DNA from 3 places in the Paenibacillus sp. MER 180 genome. Region 3 is predicted to be linked to each of the others. Evidence: riboswitches for the same ligand, from Rfam matches in the RefSeq annotation. Region 3 holds a riboswitch; each other region holds the start of a gene.
What was found. A riboswitch is a leader RNA that binds a small molecule or an ion and turns the genes downstream of it on or off. The one in region 3 is predicted to bind cyclic di-AMP.

Region 1 (5,574 bases), on a different contig from region 3:
TTGCTGCCTATATGGCCTATGCATAAGCTTTTCTCACCTTTACACTTCTACTATGCATGTTCTGGTTGACATCCCACTGTGACCCATGTCACATTAGCGTATGAATTGTGACAATGGTTTCGCAAATTTTCAGAATATTAGCAAGAAGTTACAAGTGAACATCCTAACAATTATAGTCGATGAGATTATTTCCCTACCGTACTAGGTAAGTGGAAGGGCATATTTCTACCACCCCAAGGACATAACAAGAACATTGAACTGTTTATGGAATGGGGGAATGGCGCTATGCAACATTGTCGAATCTGCTTATCTGTACTATCCCTTTGTTTGCTCTGTATTACTGGCTGCTTCCATCGTTCGCAGGAAGCAACGCCTCCCATACCCAATCTTCCACCAAGCAAGCCAAATCAGTCGGAATCGATCCATTCATCAGCAGACAGTCTGTGGAGACAAGATCGCACTCATCCAGTACCACGTATCTTCAAGGCAGACTCTGTGAACATGCATTCCCCACATGCTAAGGAGAAGCAAGAGAATGCAGCTTCATCGGATCATCTTGAGATGCCTAAATTCACCATATCAGCTGAGCATAAAGAGCGTGATAACCAGAAAAGTCAGAAGAGACTGGAGTCGCAGCAGGCAGAGTCAGAATCTGACCAGCAGAAACAGCGTTCTTCCTCTTCGAATGAACGCCAGCACAAGTGGCAGAAATCAACCCCGTCGCAATCTGCGGCGCAAGCTTCACAATCATCCCGCTCCAGCATGCATAAGATGAAGAAACAGCATCTCACGATTGCGGAACTGCGGTTGAAGTACCCACATATCTTTAAATTGAATGCGAAGCAGCGTCATGGAGAACGACAAGTTGCGCTCACCTTCGATGACGCGCCGGATAACCGCATTACGCCGCTTGTATTGGATATATTGAAGGAGCACAATATCCGAGCCACTTTCTTTCTCGTTGGCTCTCGTGCCAAGGCTTATCCAGGACTCGTCGAGCGGATGGTGCGCGAGGGGCATGTGATCGGTAATCATTCGTACAATCATCCGTTGCTGACAAAGCTGACGCTTCCAGCTTTTGAACACCAGGTGAAGGATACTGAACGCATTATCGAGCAGTCTACCGGATATAAGCCTCGATACTTCCGTCCGCCATATGGAGAAATCAACGAAGAGCAATTGCGCTGGGCAGGAGATAATGGATACATGGTCGTCAATTGGGATGTAGATACAAACGATTGGCGTGGATTAACCGCTTCACGTATTTTGCAAAATGTGATGCGTGGGGTACGCCCAGGTTCCATCGTATTGCAGCATGCCAGCGGAAGCACACAAAATGGGTATCTGCATGGAACCGTGAAAGCACTCCCATCGATTATTCAGCAGTTAAGGGAGCGGAAATATGAATTCGTCACCCTGCCTGATCTGCTCCAAGATCAGAAGGAAAAGAAGGAATAAGAAAACAAGCCCCGCCATAATGGCGAGGCTTGTTGTTCAATTGCTATTGTAAGTATTCATCTACATCTATATATAATAGTAGATATTATTTCAACACGTATACTTTAACGTCTTGCACGCCGAATGTGTTGCCTGTCTTCTTGCTTACCGGTACAAATATGTCAACCTTTTTCCCCTTGATTGCACCGCCTGTATCCGTAGCTACAGCAACCATACCGCCTGTCGGCAAGTGTTTGAAATCATATCCCGTAATATACAATTTCGTACCAAGCGGAATCACTTTTGGATCGACCGCAACTGTACCTAGTTTCAATGCATTACCCAAAGCATCTACTGCGCCCCATTTGCCGTTTTCACTCGGATGAGCGGTATAGGCTGTTGCACGCATGCTTATCGTTTTCTTGTATGTCGCTGTACGTCCAGAGGACAATTGAACTACATTTTTAGGAGCAGCTTGTTGTACTGCTGCTTTCTGATTATTCGAAGCCGTTTTGACTGCCTGTTCGTCATTTTTTGCTACACCCAAAGCATTATTGACTGGCATCCCTTCCAATACCGACTTTTGAACAACAGGGCTTGGAAGTTCGATGGAGAGTCCACCATACAGATTTTTCGGATTAATTGTCGGGTTTGCCGACAATACGGATTCAACACTCATGTTGTAATTCTTAGCAATTGAATAGAACGTTTCTCCTTCTTTTACCGTATAGGGCTCAGCCTGTGCCGGCAAAATTTGAAGAATGGACGCAAGTCCAAGTAAAGCTGCTGTAATCGTTAGTGTAATTCTTTTACGCATATGTTTTGTTTTCCTCCTGTGCATTAGCCTGCGGGGTTAGTTGTCGGATTCGGGTCAAGGAGTTCCCCTACGCCATTCCAAGTTGCGGAATAAGCGATTCACCCCAAGGTGTTCTCATAATATCGAACACCGGTCAATAGTCCCCCGTACGGGTGTGTCGTTTCGGCTCGGATTGCATCATATCACAATTTTGTAACCTGTGCGCAGGAATATGATGGTAAGTCTCTGGAACCCGCGCCCCCCAATGGATTGAAGCTTCAAACTTTTTTTATTTCATAACAAATTTGTAATCAGAGATGACATTTTTGTAATCTTTCTGTTTCTATCATAGCACATATTTCAGATTTGTAAACGAAAACGCTTACATAATACAGCAAACAACAATAGGCACCCCCTAAGGATGCCTATTCGAACACCTATATATTTACAATACCTCTTTACAATACTCTGCTTAGAAAATCCTGCGTTCTAGCATGCTTAGGATGGTTAAATAATTGGTCTGGAGAACCTTCCTCCACAACATTGCCGCCATCCATAAACAAAATACGATCGCCCACTTCACGTGCGAAGTTCATCTCATGAGTTACGATTACCATCGTCATTCCTTCTCCGGCGAGTGATTTCATGACCTCAAGCACTTCGCCGACCATCTCTGGATCAAGCGCTGATGTCGGCTCATCGAACAGCATCACATGCGGCTGCATAGCAAGTGCTCGCGCAATCGCGATACGCTGCTTCTGTCCACCGGACAATTGTCTAGGGAATGCCTTGGCCTTATCCGCCAATCCAACCTTGCCAAGCAGCTCCATTGCTAGTTTATTTGCTTCAGCCTCTGGCACATGTTTCACCTTTATTGGAGCAAGGGTAATATTTTGCAGCACGGTCATATGGGGAAATAGGTTGAATGATTGGAATACCATCCCCATTTTTTCACGTGTTTTGTTGATGTTGTGCGACTTGTCAGTGATGCACTGATCCTCGAATCGGATATCCCCTTGTGTCGGAGTTTCCAGCAAATTAATGCAACGAAGGAGAGTACTCTTTCCGGATCCGCTAGGGCCTATGACTACAACCACTTCACCGCGATCAATAGAGACATTTACCCCTTTTAAAATCTCCAATTTATCATACGATTTATGCAAATTTTGAATTTTAATCATGCTCGCTCAACTTCCTTTCCAAACGTGCCACCACTTTCGATAAAGTGAAGGTTAGAATGAGATAGATACACGCTGCTCCAATCAGTGGTCCCATCGCTGAATAAATTTTGGCACGAACGATATTTGTCTCAAACATCAAGTCTGCAATCCCGATGGTGCTGACAATTGAAGTCTCCTTAATAATCGTAATAAATTCGTTGCCGATCGCCGGAATAACATTGCGGAACGCTTGTGGAAGTACGATCAAGCGCATCCCCATTGGTTTTGACATCCCGAGAGAACGAGCTGCTTCCAATTGACCGTGGTCGATCGATTGTATGCCGGCACGGAAGATTTCAGCCAAATACGCACCACTATTTAAGGATAGAGCAATCGCTCCAGATGTTAGTGCACTGAATTCTACGCCATACTCTGCAAGTCCATAATGAATAATGAATAATTGTACAAGCAGAGGTGTTCCACGGAACACCTCGATATAGGTGACAGCAAACCATTTAAGCGGCTTTATTTTAGACATCCGCATCAAGACAATGGCCACTCCCAATAGTAATCCGAACAGAACGGATATCGCGGATAGCAGTACGGTTATGCCAGCACCGGATACAAATCCTAATTTATTCGTCCATAACATGTCGAACCAATCGAACATGACAAACTTCCCCTTCCCTATCTATCACGACTGTTAATCTGCATTTCTTCTATATAAAGAGAAAAAGCTCCTCACTGGTTGAATTCCCACGAGGAGCGAACATATCACATCGAGATCCGTATAGACCGCATATAGATGCAATCCATCTGATCTTATTGTTCCGCCAGTTGTACCGCTTGTGTAATGAATTCATCCAGCTTGCCCTGCTGCTTCAAGCGTTCAAGCGTCTTATTCACTTCATCACGCAGTTTCACACTGCCCTTGCGTACTCCAATTACATATCCTTCACTTACTGGCTTCAATTCCACCGGCGCGACAGCGACTTCCTTGCGATTCGCAGCAAATGCCGCTGCCACAGGCTTCTCCACAACGACAGCCTCTAAACGATTCGACTCCAGTGCAAGAACGAGGTCGTTCACCTTATCCAGCATTTCCTTCTTCGCATCAGGGATTTGCTGAACGACATCCTCGAAGGTTGAGCCAAGCTGTACGCCGATCTTCATGCCCTTCAAATCTTCAGGTGACTTATACTTATCCTTGTCTGCAGCACGTACAATAACCCCTGCTTCCGCCAAGTAATAAGGTGTAGAGAATTCCATTGCATTCTCCCGCTCAGGCGTTGGATCTAGTCCCGCGATTGCGATGTCAATCTTGCCTGTCTTCAGTTCCTCAGGCAATGACGACAGTGATGTATCCTTAATCTCTAATTCAACGCCCAAATCCTTCGCAATTTCCTTCGCTATCTCAATATCGAAACCGACAATTTGATCCTTGCCGTCGATTGTTTTACGGAATTCAAATGGTGGATAGTCAGCACTCGTGCCGAGTACCAGCTTTTTATTCTCCTGTACAGTTGCTAGACGGTCTTCCTTCGCACCGCAACCAACTAATAATGATAGAATGAGTGTGCATGCTGCAACAATTTTTAATGAGTTCATTTGCTCCAACCCCGCTCTGTATATGTGTAATATTCCCCGCTCGCTCTTAGTGAGGTAACATCATTATACACACAAATGCATAGTTATACAACCATTATTTCTTAGGAATTGGATTTAAAAGTAGAATATTAGCGCATAACTCTTCCATTTTATAATACATTGGTCAATTATGGCAACATCCAAACTATCCTTCTTGCTTCTTGCGGAATAGTGGGAGACTAATTGTGATAACTGTGCGACCTGGCACTGATTCAATGATAAGGTCTCCTTCATGGCGCTCAACGATACTGTAGCAGATGGACAAGCCTAGTCCTGTCCCCTTCTCCTTCGTCGTGACAAAAGAAGTTCCTGCCCTGGCTAAAACCTCGGCTGGGAAGCCTGGCCCTTCATCTTCAATACATAGAAGAACTCTATCCCCTTTCATACGAGTTCGAATCGTCAACACCTGGTTTTCACTCATCACTTCAAGTCCGTTCCGAATGAGATTGTGAAGAAGCTGCTTCATCTCTTTCTCATCCATTTCAATTGAAGGAACTGGTGATATGTCCAGACGGATATCCTGGCAGTGTGCCG
Region 2 (5,574 bases), on a different contig from region 3:
GGATGTGCGGAGTTCGCTCCATAGTGGCCGCCGCCATTGTTGCCAAGCTCCTTAATCGACATCATGGCTCCTACAGGGCCGAGCGGAATGTGCTGCTCTGCTCCTTCAACGGTTACTGCACTTTCCATTGGACTTAAGGATTGCGGAACCCCATTCCAGATAAACAGTACACTGGCAACGATCGCAATAGGCAGGAAAATGCGCGTAATCGAACGCACAAGATCTGCCAAGAAGTTGCCGAGCGGCTTGCCAGTCAAACCGCGAATAATCGCCATTACTGCCGCAAGCGCAGTAGCAGGTGACGTAAACATCAAGAAAATAATGCCCGTCATTTGTGACAGCGGAGACAGTCCACTTTCACCGCTATAGTGCTGCAAGTTCGTATTCGCCATGAAGCTGATCGCCGTATTGAATGCTACTCCCGGTTCCATGCCAGGAATGCCATTCGGATTCAGCGGCAATACCCCTTGAAGGCGGAATATTGCATACGTCACCACAATCATTAGCACGTTCGTGGCAACTGCTGTAAAGGCGTATGCCTTCCAGCTTTGCGATTGATCCTTAATGCCGAAACACTTAAATAAAAAACGATCTATCGGACCAAATACAAGATCCAGCGGTCTTGGAGCTCCGCTATTATCAAACACCCCTGCCATATATATTCCGATCGGACGCGCTATCGCCAAGGCAAGCAATAAGGTAATTCCAATGGCGATCCATTCGATTGCACTCATTGTTCCGTTCCACCCTTCTCTAATGTACAAATATCATCAATCACTCTGCCCAAACTAAAATCGTTCCGGCTTGACTAAGGCATATAACAAATAAATGAACAGCGCCGTAATCAAGGTGAATAACACGATCATCATGAGCGATCACCCCGTTCATCCACTTCCGCCTTGCACCAATGGAGAATGCCCATTACGCTTAGTCCAAGCAGTGCGAGAAGAATCATCATGACTGCATCAAACATAGTCCCTTCCTCCTCCTGAATAAGGTTCTTATCTCTCCAGGCAATGCTGCCGCGATCCCGCTCCTACCAAGACTTCTCGCTCAGTAGGAACGCGCAGGCAACACAAAAAGCCACACGGAAAGAGGGACCCTTTCCGTGTGGCTTCACTCACGCATTGTTAAATAAACGTGCGCGTAATGTTCCACGACGAAATAAAGGCTGCCTCCTTGGACGCTTACGAGGTTAGCTGACGGATTCGGGCGCGAAGAGTCGCCCTACCAGCCAGGAACGGATTCCTGTGCCGGATTCACCCCTTGCGCGAACTGCAGATGTACAGCTGGCGCACTAACGTTGGTTCCCCCGTTCCCATGAATGGGATTCAGCGGTGAGCATTGCCTATATGGATAAATTAGATGATATCTGATAGTAAAAATGAAACTTGATCCGATTGCGTATAAATGACGTAATTTGCACCAAGCAATCGGTAGATCGACTGCGGATGATGACGCTTCGTAACGATTGTGATCGGATCCGTCGTCCATTGCCGGCATATTTGAAGCAGCCGGCAGGAAAGCGCAAAGCTCTGTTCAAACACATAGATTCGGCCAATCGGGACATGAGGGACGGCCCATGCCTTCGGCTCCGTCGTATTGATTGGGCATATGGAATGAACGCCAATACCTTCCAATCGCTTTGCCAATCGCCCATTATGGGCAATTCCCGCCACCGAATATCCTGCTCCTTTCAACTGACGTATGAATTCAATCCCCGTCTCACAGCCTGCGAACACTGTAATGACCCGGTCCGCATCGTACATATCCAGTTCCTCCTGTTCATCTGTCCGAAGCCCTACTTGCAAGAAAGAGGTGCGTCGCCATATGATCAGGCGCGCCTCTCCCGTACGCTTACGAGGTTAGCTGACGGATTCGGGCGCGAAGAGTCGCCCTACCAGCCAGGACAGCAATCCTGTGCCGGATTCACCCCATGCGAACGGTGGCTGCTGACTGTCCACTCAGCTCCATTCGCTTTATTGGTTCCCCCGCTTCCGCTTCCTGCGGAATTCAGCGATTGAGACGCAACGGATAACGTTGTTGTTGCTGAACTGAATCTTACGCCTTTCCCCCTCCTGCTGTAAATGAAATGAAAACCATAATTTCTCCATTTCCGGGCAATTGTGATCAACTAATCCCATCTTATCTCTCATTACAGCATCATTACCTCGCAATTTCTCAACTTTGCTTATGCGGCGATGATTTCATGAGAAAAACAAAGAAATTTAAATAAATACCTGTATGTAAACGCTTTGTTTGACCATTTGTTTGGATTTCCTGGATTGGATTCTATTTACAATCTCTATTCCAAAAGGTAGGATACGCACAACAACTGAGACGCTGCTTGCAATCGATTTCGATCTGCACGGCAGATATTGCATCTCATCGAGAGGAGGCACGATATGCAAGACCTAGAACTTGCACAATTACTAAGTCACAAGCTATCTGAACACTGGGGAAAATGGAACGAGCAGCATGGAGACAGAATCGTTCAACCAGAAGAGATGGATGTTCATCTTGCTTCCGACCTTGTTTATATTCGACTTCAACCGCGTGAACAGCTACTCGACAGTACGGAACACAACTATAGCGGCAGCACCCGTCTACGAGCTCACAAGGCGATCTCCCAATGGGAAGTGCAGCAGCGTGGAATCATGTGGGATACGATCATTCCTCGTGCATGGGGAGTAAGCGTTATGCGCATGTGGCTCGATCTACCTCTGGTAGGCGGAACCACGCTTGACGTCATACAACTGGAGCCACATTCAAGCAGGAAGCTATGTCTCTCCCCTTGAAACCAATTAATAGAGAGCTGTAAACGAAAATCAAGTTTCTGACGATGCGCAGGCATACAACTGCGCATCGTTCTACCCCGTTTACCCAAACGTGATACTTGTTCAAGTTCCTTCTTGCTCGAATCCTATCACTCGATAGCCATTAAAAAACAGCCCTCCTCTTGCCCATGCAAGTGTCAGACTGTTCACTTCGTTATGCTTGATTGGCATAGGACAGTTGATGTGCATCTTCATATCCTTTCGCATACCCCACCCGATATCCATCTTGATATGCAGGATGCTGAATGCGATGATGAGTCGAATGTGTTGAGGCAAATTGCTTCGTTGTACGCCGACGATCGGGCTGCTTCACAACCTGAAGACGGCGTTGCGATTTCCGTTGCGGAACCTGCTTGCCCGCTTTCCTTACGCTTCCCGTTGATCCAATGCCGCTAACCAACTTCTGCTGTCCTATTTGCCGCCGGGATCTCCGTGCTCGCTTCAGCTTATTCACTTGCAACTTCTCCCTCCTCCACTCTCATCTCCTCGAATTGACAATCCGGATGCAGCCATGGAGGCGCAGCTGTGCCTGTCTTGCGAATACGGGTCTGAAAACCTGTGACCATGCCGCATAGTGCAAGCTGATACATGGACAACAGACGAATATTGTCCTTGAGCAATTTCGTTGCAGCTTCTGAATGTGCTGTGAGGTCAGCCATTTGATTCAACATACGTGCCAATGCGGATTGGCTCTGCACAATAGCCTTGATCATTTCAATCTGCACCTGCTGCTCCTCGTGCGCTGCAGCCATTACATTTTGTCTCCTATTCCGAACTCTCCATTCAACATGCCCCCTCCGAGGCTATCCCCGTAACCCTCGGATTCCTCACGCCGGAGCAGTACCTTCATATTGTGGGACAGACTGACTTGCAGCTTCGTCAAACTCTCGATTACTTCAACCACTTGCGCATGCACGTCAAGAGGTTCGACAATCTGTTCCCGATGATTCGTGAACGAATGCTCTGTCATATGATTCAACGTCCAGTTGCGCATCTTTTCGGCCTCTACTGCTTTAGCTTCTAGGATCTTCGCTACATTGCCCTGCATCTTGGCCATAGCCTCCAGAATGCCGTGATAGGACTGTTCTCTATTCATGCAGATCCCCCCTTGCATGCGCATTATTCCTCTGCATCATCCGAAATCTCCTTCAACACATGCTGCAGCTGTTCCGCCATCGCTTCCTCTAGCTCCGCGATTCCGTTCAGATAAGCTACGATACTTTTCGTTAATGCCTGGGAGTATTCCTTATAATCGTTCTCCCCCCCGAATTGAGGGTCAACATCTGGCAGTGCATGCACGATTTGCGCCATGCGAGCCGCTACATGCCGCTCTGCGTCAAGCACGCGCGCCATATGCCGCTGCGTATATGACATTTGACCAATCATGTCCGTGATGAAATGTTGCAATATTCTCCCCTCCCAAGCACAAGGCCTAGCTTCCATTCTTCAATTCCTCAAATGTGATAGGAATGAATGACCGGGTGCGCCATAATTGGCAACTGTTCCGTAAGGTCGCTTCTCTCTTGTTCCGTACGGATTGCTACCTTATCAGCGAATCCCCAGCGGTTCAGCGCATGATCACTAACAAGCTCTCTGCATGCTTCACCCTCACGACGATAATACTTGCCTAGTTCTGTTTTAAATACAGCACCGTCAGGAATCCTTCCCTCTGTTGCATGCTGTTTACTCCATTTCTGCGCAACCGCAGCAGCCTCAATCGGTACTCCTGTTGGCCAGCCTCGCAATTCAAGCTGACTTACCCTTACAATCGGGATACGTAACTCCCCTTGAACAGGACGTTTTGCCCCATTTTCAATCCAATAATTTGCATCGTTTAGTCCAGTAACTGCCACCTGAGACGGATAAAATGCCTGACATTGCCGGCCCGCAAGCATCCCATGCTGCGTACGAATACGCTGAAGCCAATCATAAGCATTGCCCCACTTCTCTTGAAAGAAAGCCGCATGCTTATCCTGACTAGATTGAGTGTGACCGTCCTGCTCCTGCAGGCTTCCTTGGAACGAGCGATGGATAAATACGTCCCTCGATACGATAAGCTTGAGCCCTAGCAGCCGCATGCGCAAATGATAATCTTCATCTGCAAATCCGCTATTCTCAAATCGCTCGTCAAAGTATCCATTCGCTTCAAATGTGCTGCGGCGCATAAGGCGGCACACATGGAACAAACGATCTGTGCTATGCCACCGGCTTGGATCTGGGATATTATATTCAGCAGCAAAGTCATACATATCTTTGACATGTTCGTAAGGCACAGGTATCTGCTGTTCGCCGTCAACACGGTTCGACACGGATCCAACCATACCAAATTCTATGTTGCTGTGTAAGCAATTCAGCATACCGGACAACCAATTCGGCGTTACGAGCGTATCACTGTTCAATATGCATATCGTGCTGCCTTTGGACATCATCAATCCAGTATTGATTGCACTTGCCAGACCTCGATTGGTCTCATGGCTGTGATATCTAATCTGTCCGCTAAGCCTTTGCAGATAGGCCAGCGTATCATCGGTTGAGGCATCATCAACAACGATCACTTCGATCGGTCTGTCCGTATTCGAGAAAATACTGTCCAAGCACTGCTCCAGCTGATTCCGTTGATTATAAACAGGCAAAATGATGCTCGTTCCGTCGAATGGGGTGCCATATCGTTCTTGACCTGCCTGAAAGCCTCTGACATAACCTAACGAATAACCATGATCGAATCGGTCTTGCCTCC
Region 3 (5,574 bases):
GACTTCATCATAGTTCAACGCTCTCCTCTTTGCTTTAGCATGAAATGTCATATTTCGACAAAATTCTTTTTGGCTGATTCTTATCGTACCAACCATTCCCAAATTAGTCAACCTAAAAAATGTATACTTGGCGTGCTAATTTATGGATTTTAGGTTTTTTTTAGCTTATATTAAGCTGTTTTTAACGACGTAGCGTACACTTTTACACTCGTATGGTATTTTTTATGCAAAAATAAACAGAAACAAGAATAAACCAAATCTTTTCGACAATAAGGCAGACTATGTCGAAAAGGTTCGAATCGAAAGGAGTGATTTTCAATGTTATTAGAGGAAAAAGTGTTCAAGGATCCGGTTCACAATTATGTGCATGTTCAAGATCGAACAATTTGGGATTTGATTAACACAAGGGAATTCCAGCGGCTCCGCCGCATTCGTCAATTAGGAACCTCCTATTTAACATTCCACGGGGCAGAGCATAGCCGCTTTTCTCATTCTCTGGGCGTATACGAGATTACTCGGCGAATTATTTCCCAATTTGAACGAAACCAATACGAGGACTGGCCGCAAGAAGAGAGGCTGGTCGCCTTATGTGCTGCACTGCTTCATGATGTGGGCCATGGACCATTCTCTCATTCCATTGAAGAGGCCTTCGATATGTTTCATGAAGATTGGACATACCGCATTATAATAGAAGATACCGATATCAATCGCGTGCTGAGACAAGTAGATCCACAGCTCCCAACCAAGGTGGCATCAGTGATTCGCAAGACATATGAGCGGCCGATTGTCGTGAATTTGGTATCCGGCTCCCTTGATGCGGATCGTATGGACTATTTATTGCGGGATGCATACTTTACCGGTGTTAATTACGGTACATTCGATATCGATCGTATTCTAAGGGTGCTGCGCCCGCTTAAGGATCGGATCGTAGTCAAAGAGAGCGGCATGCACGCAGTAGAGCATTACTTGCTAGCTCGATATGAGATGTACTGGCAAGTCTACTTCCATCCTGTAACCCGAAGCTCGGAGATGTTGCTGCGCCTAATTTTCAAAAGAGCCAAAGAATTATATTTGGGTGGATATACTTTTCAATATTTCCTCTCTCCTCTAGATGCTTTATTTGAAGGAACGATTACGACGGAACAATATGTCCAAATGGATGAGGCATTTGTGCAGACCGCATTCATGCAGTGGACAAGGGAGAAGGATGGACGTCTCGTTGACTTGTGCCAACGATTCATGGAGCGTAAACTATATAAATATATTGAAGTCGAACAGATGGATGAAGATTTACAGGAACGATTGCGGGCAGAGTGGTCACAGATTGGGCTTGATCCGAACTATGAACTTATGTTCGATTCCCCCTTCGACAAGCCTTATGACGTATATCGAAAGGGAGATGCCCGTTCACAGCAGCATATTATGCTGTGGGGGCGGGATCAGCAAATTGTGGAGCTGTCCAAGAAATCGGATATTGTACGTTCCATTAGCGGTATTCGTCGTGGAAAACACTATATATATTTCCCAATGGACAAGCTTCTGGAAGTCTCGAATCACCTTATGGAAGATACAAAGCGTATGTTTATACGCCGCAATTACTAGATCGATTTGCAAGAAAGAAAAAGGAGCGCATAAACGTGTTATTTGATACTCATACGCATTTAGACAGCAGCAATTTTGACGAGGATCGCGATCAGGTTATCGCACGGGCCGTTGAACAAGGGGTGACCCGTATGGTTAACATCGGGTTCAATCGAGAGACGATCCCGACAACGATGGCGTTGGCGGAGAAATATGATTTCATCTATGCAGCTGTAGGCTGGCATCCGGTAGATGCGATAACGATGAAGCCGGAGGATATAGACTGGATCGCCAAGCTTACGGAACATGAGAAGGTTGTGGCGATTGGCGAGATCGGACTGGACTATCACTGGGATACGTCTCCGAAGGATGTTCAGCACCGTGTATTCCGCGAGCAAATTGGGTTGGCGCGAGAATTGAAGATGCCAATCATTATTCATAATCGTGAAGCGCACGAAGATGTAGTCCGCATCTTACGCGAGGAGAAGGCTCACGAAGTAGGGGGCATCATGCATTCCTTCTCAGGCAGTTGGGAAACAGCGAAGATGTGTCTGGATATGGGCTTCTACCTTTCATTTGGAGGACCCGTTACGTTTAAAAATGCAAAACAGCCGAAAGAAGTACTTGTTAAGGTTCCGAATGATCGATTGCTTGTGGAGACAGATTCCCCCTATTTAACTCCTCATCCGTTCCGAGGCAAGCGCAATGAGTCTGCATATGTACGTCTTGTTGCAGAGGTTGCAGCAGAGCTGAAAGGTATGGAATTTGAAGAATTTTGCAGAATGACGACTCAAAATGCAATGACATGTTTTGACATCACGTGAAAACGGGCCAAAAACAAGTGAAAAAAAGACATCGGCCATAAAATAAGTGGATTTCATTATGAAAAACGGATTAAGTTACATTTTTTTAACCATTTTTCGCGAAAAACGGAATTGCTACTGTCTTTACAAGAAGATTGCAAACACGATATGATTTCTCACAGATGTTATTACACAATTCAATATTGTTCCAACTAATTCAGTATCGCTTAATCTCCATGAAGTGGAGAGCGGGGGAACCAGAGTGTGAACGACATGACATGAGTACATGTTCATTCACACGGATTAATTCCTTGGGGTGAATTAGGGACGACCGAGCCATGAGCCGGTTGGTTCCGATAGGGCGACTCTCAAGCCCGAACCCGACAGCTAACCTCGTCAGCGTACCGAGAGAGGGTTCCTCGCGTCCTATACACTGTTGACGTTTGGGTTTCTATTACGGAAGCCGCGAAAGAGTCTCCTCTTACGAAGGGCTTCTTTTGTTTACTCTCAAACATTCTTTTTTTGAATAATGAGAATAAAGACGTCATAGGGTGTAAGAAATAGGAGGTGGGAGCAGCCAATACTGAAACGTTGGTACGGAGATTTCAGCATTGTCTTGAACGATTACATGCTCGTTTATGGCAAGTGAAGTCTCTCGTAAACATTCTTGAAATAGTCGCGTCAGATGGAATCATGCAGAGCACTCGACGGCGGGACTATGTAAGGAGGACCGAGAAATGGGACAGATCGTGAACAACGAAACCCATGAACCCCGATCATCCAGCATGTCACTCGCATTGCGATGGAAGCATGAAAATGTGCGTGTTATCACCGTTATTGCAGCTGTAGCAATCGTGATCACATTAATAGCAGTCTTGACTTGGTATAATGTAACGAAGAAGACAGTGGCTGTGCTCGTTGATGGACAAGAGCGTTCAGTCGAAACTCGCCTAGATACGCTTCGCAATGTTTTGGATGAGCATGCGATAGCGCTTGGGGCATACGATGCAGTATCGAAGCCGCTTGATGCAGAAATTGCTGATGGAGATCGAGTTATTATTGAACGCGCTTTGCCTATCCAAATTACAGCGGATGGGAAGAAAGAAACACAATTTACAACGAAGAAGTCGGTGCATGATGCACTGAGTTCGCTGCAAATCCAAGTGAACCCTGAAGATAAGGTATTCCCTTCTAAGCGTGCCTCTATTTCGAAGAACATGGATATTCGAATCGTCCGTGTCAGCAAGAAGATGGAAGAGCGTAAAGTGAAGGTTCCTTATCAAGTGGTGAAGCAGGCAGATGCTACTCTCCTTAAGGGGAAGACCAAGACGGTTCAAGATGGAAAAGAAGGCTTGGTTGTCCAGAAAGTACAGAAAACGTACGAGGATGGTAAGCTCGTATATTCGCAGATGGTCGACAAATCCGTTCATACAAAACAAGTGAATCAAGTGATAGCCTATGGAACGAAGAAGGAACCGGAAGTTGCTGTTCTGTCAGTGAACGCGCAGGAAGACGATTCTGACAATGTTTCCAGTGGCGACAAAGATTTTAACTATAAAAAAGTGCTGAAGAACGTTCAACTGACGGCGTATACGGAATCTGAGGGATCGGCTGGTGCGAAGACGGCATCTGGCGCAATAGTATCAGAAGGTCGTACTATCGCGGTTGATCCGAAGGTCATTCCGCTCGGCTGGTGGGTATATATCGAAGGGATTGGATTCAGACGTGCTGAAGATACAGGTGGCGCGGTCAAGGGGAAAATTATCGATGTATACTTCGACAGCAAGAAGGCGGTCAGCAAATTCGGACGCAAGAAGGGGTACACCGTATACGTGGTTGGCCCAGTCAAGCCGGAATCGAACTAACGCACAAGGTATGCAGCCATGTGTAATTAGGATATAGTAATGAATAATGATTTATGTCATGCTAAGAAGAGGGGACACCCTCTTCTTTTGTTGTTTATTTATGAATGGAGAGCAAGAGAAGGATGCGGAATTAGGAAGCAGCCTTGTGGTGAGAGGAGCAAGCATATTGATACGCGAAGTGATAGTTGTAGAAGGCAAAGATGATACCGTTGCCATTCACCGTGCCGTTGAGGCGGATACAATTGAGACAGGTGGATCGGCGATTAATGATACAACGATAAAACGCATCGCATTGGCCCAAGAGCGCCGAGGGGTTATTATTTTCACGGACCCAGATCATGCGGGGGAGAAAATTCGGAAGACGATAGCAGAACGTGTACCTGGGTGCAAACACGCTTTCCTGCCTAGACATGAGGCGATAGCCAAAGGGGATCTTGGTGTGGAGAATGCAAAGCCAGAAGCGATTCGCCGTGCCTTAGAGCAGGTTCGCTCCGAGATGCCAAGCATGACATCAGAGCTGACGTGGACGGATCTCGTCGAAGCGGGATTAACGACGCATGCAGGCTCTGCAGAACGCAGACGGCAGTTAGGTGAAATATTGGGCATTGGATACTGCAACGCGAAGCAGATGCTCAAGCGCTGCGGTGTGTTCCAGATCGGACGAGAGGAATTTGAGAACGCCTTGCGGAAGCTGAACCAATTCGAGCAGGAACAATGTGCAGAAGGAGAATAGATGGAATGACGCAGACGAGAATAGATATTGCAACACCGAATCGCACGAAAGACATTATACGCAAGCATGGGTTTTCATTTAAGAAAAGCTTAGGACAGAACTTTCTAATTGATATGAACATTTTGCGCCGTATTGTGGATGCTGCAGAGCTGGATGATGTGACAGGTGCCCTGGAGATTGGGCCTGGGATTGGTGCGCTTACGGAGCAGCTCGCTAAGCGCGCTCGTCGTGTAACAGCAGTCGAGATCGACCAGCGCTTGCTTCCGATATTAGGGGAAGTGCTGGAGCCCTATGAGCATGTCCATGTTGTACATGGGGATGTATTGAAGGTGGATTTGCATGAATTGTTCCGCGAACAGTTCCAAGATGTCGAGCGGGTAAGTGTTGTTGCCAACTTGCCGTATTATGTGACGACACCGATTATGATGAAGCTTCTGGAGGAGCGTCTGCCGCTCAAGAACATCGTCGTCATGATTCAGAAGGAAGTTGCAGAGCGAATGGCAGCGAAGCCGGGAGGCAAGGATTACGGCAGCTTAAGTGTGGCTGTTCAATATTTTGCAGAGCCGGAGCTTGTATGCACCGTACCGCATAC

Region 1: linked by a shared signal. The riboswitch ahead of M3661_RS11720 (3D domain-containing protein) and the one ahead of M3661_RS28270 (resuscitation-promoting factor) in region 3 are both predicted to bind cyclic di-AMP.
Region 2: linked by a shared signal. The riboswitch ahead of M3661_RS18115 (hypothetical protein) and the one ahead of M3661_RS28270 (resuscitation-promoting factor) in region 3 are both predicted to bind cyclic di-AMP.

Annotation. Positions count from the first base shown of each region.
Region 1 covers NZ_JAMAVT010000006.1:63,257-68,830, reverse strand. The annotation lists gene M3661_RS11725 (polysaccharide deacetylase family protein) at 286-1,458, shown strand; gene M3661_RS11720 (3D domain-containing protein) at 1,544-2,254, opposite strand; cyclic di-AMP (ydaO/yuaA leader) riboswitch at 2,264-2,432, opposite strand; gene M3661_RS11715 (amino acid ABC transporter ATP-binding protein) at 2,692-3,414, opposite strand; gene M3661_RS11710 (amino acid ABC transporter permease) at 3,407-4,063, opposite strand; gene M3661_RS11705 (transporter substrate-binding domain-containing protein) at 4,216-5,001, opposite strand; gene M3661_RS11700 (HAMP domain-containing sensor histidine kinase) at 5,186-5,574, opposite strand, start outside.
Region 2 covers NZ_JAMAVT010000010.1:216,479-222,052, reverse strand. The annotation lists gene kdpA (potassium-transporting ATPase subunit KdpA) at 1-734, opposite strand, end outside; gene kdpF (K(+)-transporting ATPase subunit F) at 789-866, opposite strand; cyclic di-AMP (ydaO/yuaA leader) riboswitch at 1,170-1,347, opposite strand; gene M3661_RS18115 (hypothetical protein) at 1,362-1,769, opposite strand; cyclic di-AMP (ydaO/yuaA leader) riboswitch at 1,840-2,029, opposite strand; gene M3661_RS18110 (hypothetical protein) at 2,406-2,798, shown strand; gene M3661_RS18105 (hypothetical protein) at 2,992-3,291, opposite strand; gene M3661_RS18100 (hypothetical protein) at 3,284-3,589, opposite strand; gene M3661_RS18095 (alpha-helical endospore appendage domain-containing protein) at 3,589-3,933, opposite strand; gene M3661_RS18090 (nucleoside-diphosphate sugar epimerase) at 3,957-4,244, opposite strand; gene M3661_RS18085 (glycosyltransferase family 2 protein) at 4,292-5,574, opposite strand, start outside.
Region 3 covers NZ_JAMAVT010000029.1:47,936-53,509, reverse strand. The annotation lists gene M3661_RS28285 (AbrB/MazE/SpoVT family DNA-binding domain-containing protein) at 1-11, opposite strand, end outside; gene M3661_RS28280 (HD domain-containing protein) at 319-1,602, shown strand; gene M3661_RS28275 (TatD family hydrolase) at 1,638-2,405, shown strand; cyclic di-AMP (ydaO/yuaA leader) riboswitch at 2,599-2,802, shown strand; gene M3661_RS28270 (resuscitation-promoting factor) at 3,122-4,249, shown strand; gene rnmV (ribonuclease M5) at 4,416-4,982, shown strand; gene rsmA (16S rRNA (adenine(1518)-N(6)/adenine(1519)-N(6))-dimethyltransferase RsmA) at 4,988-5,574, shown strand, end outside.